Regions from separate parts of the Nonomuraea sp. B1E8 genome, predicted to be linked through region 2. Evidence: riboswitches for the same ligand, from Rfam matches in the RefSeq annotation. Region 2 holds a riboswitch; the other holds the start of a gene.
What was found. A riboswitch is a leader RNA that binds a small molecule or an ion and turns the genes downstream of it on or off. The one in region 2 is predicted to bind S-adenosylmethionine.
Positions count from the first base shown of each region.

Region 1: it holds a riboswitch for S-adenosylmethionine, as region 2 does, so the genes downstream of both, ABGA98_RS20670 (aminotransferase class V-fold PLP-dependent enzyme) here and thrC (threonine synthase) in region 2, are expected to answer to the same signal.

Region 1 is NZ_JBDPLS010000005.1:592,627-596,026, reverse strand. Features, by position in the region: gene ABGA98_RS20680 (NADH-quinone oxidoreductase subunit D) at 1-196, opposite strand, end outside; gene ABGA98_RS20675 (DoxX family protein) at 320-973, shown strand; gene ABGA98_RS20670 (aminotransferase class V-fold PLP-dependent enzyme) at 976-2,181, opposite strand; SAM riboswitch class IV at 2,310-2,425, opposite strand; gene ABGA98_RS20665 (TerC family protein) at 2,540-3,325, shown strand; gene ABGA98_RS20660 (cytochrome P450) at 3,325-3,400, shown strand, end outside.
Region 2 is NZ_JBDPLS010000023.1:28,063-31,462, reverse strand. Features, by position in the region: gene ABGA98_RS43355 (cold-shock protein) at 1-136, opposite strand, end outside; gene ABGA98_RS43350 (MoaD/ThiS family protein) at 378-653, opposite strand; gene thrC (threonine synthase) at 678-1,910, opposite strand; SAM riboswitch class I at 1,924-2,065, opposite strand; gene ABGA98_RS43340 (RNA polymerase sigma factor) at 2,145-2,699, opposite strand; gene ABGA98_RS43335 (trehalose-6-phosphate synthase) at 2,878-3,400, shown strand, end outside.

The DNA.
Region 1 (3,400 bases), on a different contig from region 2:
CCTCGAACAACTTCTCCGCGCCGCGGTGCATGTAGCCGATGATCGGCTCGGCGGTGGCGATGCGCTCGCCGTCGAGCGTCAGCCGGAGCCTGAGCACCCCGTGGGTCGACGGGTGCTGCGGGCCGATGTTGAGGATCATGTCCTCGGTGGCCAGTTCTTTCGCGCCCGCACCGATTCCGACCACACGTTCCGTCATATGGCCATGCTGCCACCGTCGTGGGTGTCGATCCAGCGCGGGGCGGACGGTCAAAGCTTGGTATGAAGGTGCATCCCGAAGTCGGACATGGGGAGGGATACCTGGAATGGGGGGGAAATCACCATGAAAAGGGTATTGTTCGACGTCGCGGCCCTGATCGCGCGCGTGGTGACGGGCGTGATCTTCCTGGCCCATGGATGGCAGAAGTGGCAGGGCGGCCTGGGCGCCACCGCGCAGGGCTTCAGGGAGTCGGGGATCCCGCTGCCCGAGCTGGCCGCCTCCTACGCGACCGTCGTGGAGACCGTCGGCGGCATCTTCCTGATTCTCGGCTTGCTGGTCAGGCCGGTGGCGTTGCTGCTGCTGATCAACATGCTGGGCGCCATCTTCTTCGTGCACTGGGGGCTCACCCCGATGACTTCCGACAACGGCTGGGAGCTGCCGGCCGCCCTGGGCACGCTGAGCCTGCTGTTCCTCGTGCTGGGCGGCGGCAGGTTCGGCCTGGACGGCATCGTCCGCACGATGTCGCGCAGGCGTGCCGAACGCCGTGCGGCCGAGGCGGAGCTCGCCGCCCGCACGCCCGCCACGCGTGGCACGACCACGACCGGTGCGGCCGGGGGCCCGACGACGCCCGAGCCGGCGCAGCAGGAGCCGCCCCAGGTGCCCCGGCAGTCGAGCGCGCCGAAGGACAGCAAGCTCAGCGACCAGGACATGCGGGACATCGACGCCCTGGTCGGCGACGAGCCGCCACCGCGCCGCGGCGAACCGCCGAAAGGCTGACCTCAGCGGGAGGTGAGGTCGCGCAGCGCCTCGATCAGCCGGTCCACGTGCTCCTGCGTGGTGCCGATGCCGATCGAGGCGCGCACCGCTGATGCCGTGCCGTCCTCGCAACCGCCGCCCGAGCGCACGTCCACCAGGTGACGGACGAACGGGTGCGCGCAGAACTTGCCGTCGCGCACCCCGATGCCGTATTCGCCGGACAGCACCTCGGCCACCTCGCGGGCCGGGCGGCCGTCGACGGTGAACGACACGATGCCCACGCGCGGGTGGTCCTCCCCCCACAGGGACAGCTCGCGTACGCCCTCGATCGAGGCGAGACCGGCCCGCAGCCGGGCGATCAGCCGCTCCTCCTCGCGCACCAGCGGGGTCCACCCGGTGGCGGTGAGCGCGTCGCAGGCCGCGGCCAGCGCGATGGCGCCGAGCACGTTCGGCGTGCCCGCCTCGTGCCGCGGCTCTGGGTCGTCGTGCCACTCGACGGCGCCGGCCACCGACCGGACCGCGCCCCCGCCCTTCAGGTACGGCTCCGCCCCCGCCAGCCAGTCACGCCGCCCGATCAGCACGCCGGCCCCGAAGGGCGCATAGAGCTTGTGCCCGGAGAAGGCCACGTAGTCGAGGTCGAGCGCGGTGAGGTTGAGCCGCCGGTGCGGTACGAGCTGCGCGGCGTCCACCAGGATCCTGGCGCCGTGGCGGTGCGCGATGTGGGCCAGCGCGGCGATGGGCCACAGCTCGCCGGTGACGTTGGAGGCGGCGGTGACCACGAGCAGCTTGGGCCCGTCGATCGCGGCCAGTGCGTCGTCGGCGGCGCGCACGGCCTGGCCGGGGAAGGCGGGTGGCGCCAGCCGTACGGACCGGGGCCAGGGGAGGAGGGAGGCGTGGTGCTCGGTGTCGAAGACCACGGTGGTCGTGCCCTCGGGCAGGCAGCGGGCGAGCAGGTTGGTGGCGTCGGTGGTGTTGCGGGTGAAGATCACGGCGTCGTCCGGCCGGGCGCCGGCGAACGCGCTGACCGTGTGGCGGGCCTGCTCGTAGCGGGCGGTGGTGAGCTGGGAGGCGTAGCCCGCGCCGCGGTGGACGCTGGAGTAGGCCGGGAGCGCGGCGGCGACGGCCGCGCTGACCGGCGCGAGACAGGGGGCGCTGGCGGCGTAGTCGAGGTTGGCGTAGCTCACCAGCCTGCCGCCCTTGACCGGCACCTTGAGGTCGGCGCCGAGCACGGCGGGGACGCGCCGTTCCTCGGTGGTGGCGGGGGCCTCGTCCGCTCGGACGTGGGCGGACCTGAAGATCGTCAGCGTGGACACGGCAGTCCTCCTCGGGGTCGTCGGACCCCTGGAGCAGCCAGCGGAGCCCGCGCTTGCCCGCCACACCTCGTGACGGACCAGGTCTTCACCCGGGGCACCCCGCCGCGGACGCGAGGGTTGCCGGCCAGCTAGCCGGGGCTTGTCGCTGGCACTCATGACCTACGTCAAGGACTATAACCCGTACCCGGGCATGGATCGCAAGCGGGCGAACTTATGGGGCAACTGAGTCGTTGCTATCGGGAGACCCGCCGTCACATGCCTTGGAGGTGCGTAAATGCTGGAATGGGTGGCCGACCCGCAGATCTGGATCGGCTTTCTCACTCTTGTCGCCCTGGAGATCGTGCTGGGGATCGACAACATCATCTTCATCTCCATCCTGGCGGGCAAGCTGCCTCCGGAGCAGCGTGACCGGGCCCGCGTGCTCGGCCTGGCCGCGGCGCTGATCAGCCGCCTGCTCCTGCTGCTCGGACTGTCGTGGGTGGTACGCCTGACCGATCCGCTGTTCGCGGTCTTCGGCCACGACATCTCGGGGCGCGATCTGATCTTGCTGCTCGGCGGCCTGTTCCTGCTGGCCAAGAGCGTCACGGAGATCGGCCACAGCATGGAGGGGCCGCACGGCAAGGACGGCAGGAAGGCCGCGGCGGCCTCCTTCACGTCCGTGATCGTGCAGATCATGGTGCTCGATGTCGTCTTCTCGCTCGACTCCGTGATCACTGCCGTCGGCATGGTCGACGAGCTCGGCGTGATGGTCGCGGCGGTCGTGGTGGCGGTGCTGGTGATGTTGTTCGCCTCCGGGCCGATCAGCAGGTTCGTCGACCGGCATCCGACCATCAAGATGCTGGCGCTGGCGTTCCTCGTGCTGATCGGGGTGATGCTCGTCGCCGAGGGCCTCGGCCAGCACATCCCCAAGGGCTACATCTACTTCGCGATGGCGTTCTCGGTGATCGTGGAGCTGTTGAACATCCGCATGCGCGGCAGGCACGCCAGGCAGCGGGCGCTGGAGGAGGAGACGGAAGAGACCACTCCCGCGACGGAGGATCCCGCTTCTAAGATGAAATGATGCGCTTTGATCCCTGGAATCCGGATTTCGTGGCTCACCCGTACGGCGTCTACGAAGAGCTGCGGCGCGAGGCCC
Region 2 (3,400 bases):
GCTGTCCCTGTTCGAGAGAGCGGTACCCGTCCATCATGATCGCTGAGTAATGGACGAATACATCCTTACCACCGTCTACCGCGATGAAGCCGTAGCCCTTGTCCGCGTTGAACCACTTGACGGTGCCCTGCGCCACTTCCGACTCCTCTTACTGGGCTCCCAGACCTCGCCCATTCCTTCGCGAGACCCGTAATCGCCTGACTTAACGGAAAATCAGCCAGGCGATCGCCCTCGACCATACCTGTGGCACGGGGTTTGGCAACAGAGTCAATCCGCAGACTGCGCATTTCCTCTCATCGACGGTTCAACGTTGAATTGCTGGGAAAAGAAGAAGGCGCCCGCAAGGGGCGCCTTCGCCGAAGTGTGATCTGCCGCACTCAACCGCCGGCGACGGCGGGGATGATGGAGATCTGGGTGCCCTCCGGCGCCGGAGTGTCCAGCCCTTGGGCGAATCGGACGTCCTCTTCCCCCACATAAACGTTGACAAAACGCCGAATCTTGCCCGATTCATCCAGGATTCTCGCGCCGATACCCGGGTAGTCAGAGTCCAGCTTGGCCAGCACGTCACGAAGAGTCGCGCCCTCGCCACTGACCTCCGCGTTGCCCCCGGTGTAGGTGCGCAGAATGGTGGGAATCCGCACAGAAACGCTCATGGTTTACCTCGCCTTTCCTGGTTGTCAGACAGTCGCGCGGAACGCGTCGAGGGAGGGCTTGATCACGGCCGTGGGCCTGGCGTCGCCGCTGATCGCGTCGAGCGTCTTGAGGCCGTCGCCGGTGTTCAGCACCACGGTCTCGGCCTCCGGGTCGAGCTGCCCGGTCTCGGTGAGCTTCTTCAGCACGCCCACGGTCACGCCGCCCGCGGTCTCGGCGAAGATGCCCTCCGTCGAGGCCAGGAGCTTGATGGCGGCCACGATCTCGGCGTCCGTGACGTCCTCGACGCCCCCTCCGGTCCGCCGCGCGATGTCCAGCACGTACGGCCCGTCAGCGGGGTTTCCGATGGCCAGCGACTTGGCGATGGTGTCGGGCCTGACCGGCTGCACGACGTCGTGCCCCGCCTTGTAGGCGGTCGACACCGGCGAGCACCCGGCCGCCTGAGCCCCGAAGATCTTGTAGGGCGTGTCCTCGACCAGCCCCAGCGCCACCAGCTCCTTGAAGCCCTTGTCGATCTTCGTGAGCTGCGAGCCCGAGGCGATGGGGATGATGATCTGCTCGGGCAACCGCCACCCGAGCTGCTCGGCGATCTCGTACGCGAGCGTCTTGGAGCCCTCGGCGTAGTAAGGGCGCAGGTTGATGTTGGTGAACCCCCACTTGTCACCGAGCGGGTCGCCGATCAACTCGGAGCAGAACCTGTTGACGTCGTCGTAGGTGCCCTCGATGCCGACCAGCCGGCCGCCGAACACCCGGGCCATGGCGATCTTGGCTTGTTCGAGGTTGGCCGGGATGAACACGCACGCCTCCAGCCCGGCCCGCGCCGCGGCGGCCGTCACCGCGCCCGCGAGGTTGCCGGTGGAGGAGCAGGAGAGCGTGTGGAAGCCGAAGTTGCGGGCCGCCTCGACGGCCATGGCGACCACGCGGTCCTTGAAGGAGTGGGTGGGGTTGCCCGAGTCGTCCTTGACGTGGAGGGATCTGATGCCGAGCGCCCGCCCGAGGTTGCCGGCCCTGACCAGCTTGGTCCAGCCGGGGTTCATGTTGGGCTTGTCGGCGACGTCGGCCGGCACGGGCAGCAGCGAGCGGTAGCGCCAGATGTTGGCGGGGCCCGACTCGATGGCCGCGCGGGTCACCTCGCCGAACTCGTAGGCCGCTTCGAGCGGCCCGAAACACTCCTGGCAGGCGAAGCTCGGACCGAGCGGGTAACGCGCGCCGCACTCGCGGCAGGACAGACCGACGGCGGGACCGAAATCGTGCGACATGAAGCGAGGCCTTCCCTCATCTTCGTCTGCGGCCACCTTGACCACAGACCGGAATTGGCACCTTGTCCCGGTCGGCCTCGCCAGGTCGCGAGTCACAAGCCGGGAGGGTTGCCGGGGCTTCGCAGGGCCGGTCCCTCCACCCCTCTGGATGAGCAATATTCAGTTGTCGACTCGGACTCTACCCGCCCACGTGGCGGAAACGTCCTCCCGTCTCAAATAATGAGACGTACGATCTCAGCGATAGTCGTCTCCCAGCACGCCCTGCACATATTTGCGCGCCTGGTGGATGCGCGACTTCGCGGTGCCGAGCGGGATGCCCAGCTGGTCGGCCACCTCGTTGTAGTCGAGCTGGACGATGTCGCGCAGAACCAGCGCCTGCGCCAGATCCGGCTTGTCGGCCTCCAGCGCCTCCATGGCGTCGAGCAGGTCGAGCCGCGAGCCCGCGATCACGCTGACGCGCCGCACGTCGGGCTTCTGCATCGGCAGCTCGTCCGAGCTCTGCTCGGCCGCCCGGCGTTTGAGCGACCGGTAGGTCGTGCGCGCGCAGTTGGCCGTCACGATGTGCAGCCAGGTGCTGAACCTGGCCCGCCCCTCGAAGCGCCCGATGTTGCGCGCCACGGCCAGCAGGGTGTCCTGGGAGGCCTCCTCGGCGTCCTGGTGGTAGGGCAGGATGCGGGCGCAGTGACGCATCACATCGGGCTCGATCCGCCGCAGCAGCTCGCCAAGAGCACGGTGGTCTCCGGCCGCGGCGGAGCGGGCGAGTTCCTCGGTTAGCTCATCAAGCGCCATGCCTGGGATCCTAGGGTCATAGGGAGCCTTGTTGGCATCCTTCCTTTTCCGATGGGCCGTTCACCACGATGATCAGTGTGGTCCCGTCTGCACCGACCCGCCAGCCGGAAGGAGTCACCTTGAGGTCTCACACCAGCTCGCCGCCCTGCCGGCGGCCCGCGCGGCCGGAGCGGGCGCGGTGAACAACGTCCTGGTGGCCTCCAACCGCGGCCCCGTCTCCTTCACCGTCTCCGACGACGGCGAGCTGACCATGCGGCGCGGCGGCGGCGGGCTGGTGTCGGGATTGTCCGGCGTGGCCAAGGACGACGGCGTCCTGTGGGTCTGCGCGGCGTTGTCCGACGGTGACCGCAGCGCGGTGCGCCTGGCCCCCGGCGGCCGCATCGACCAGGCCGGCTACGACACCGGCCCGCTGCGCATGCTCGACATCCCGCCCGCCACCTTCCACCGCGCCTACAACGCCGTGGCCAACTCCACGCTGTGGTTCGTCAACCACCTGCTCTACGACATCCCCAACGCGCCGCTCTTCGGCACCAAGTTCGGCCGCGAGTGGGAGTCCTACCGCGACTACAACGGCGCGTTCGCGCTGGCGCTGGCCGAGGAGGCCGGCCACGAGGCCAGGGTGATGGTGCAGGACTACCACCTGACCCTGACCCCGGCGATGCTCCGCGCCGAGCGGCCGGACCTGCGCATCGCCCACTTCA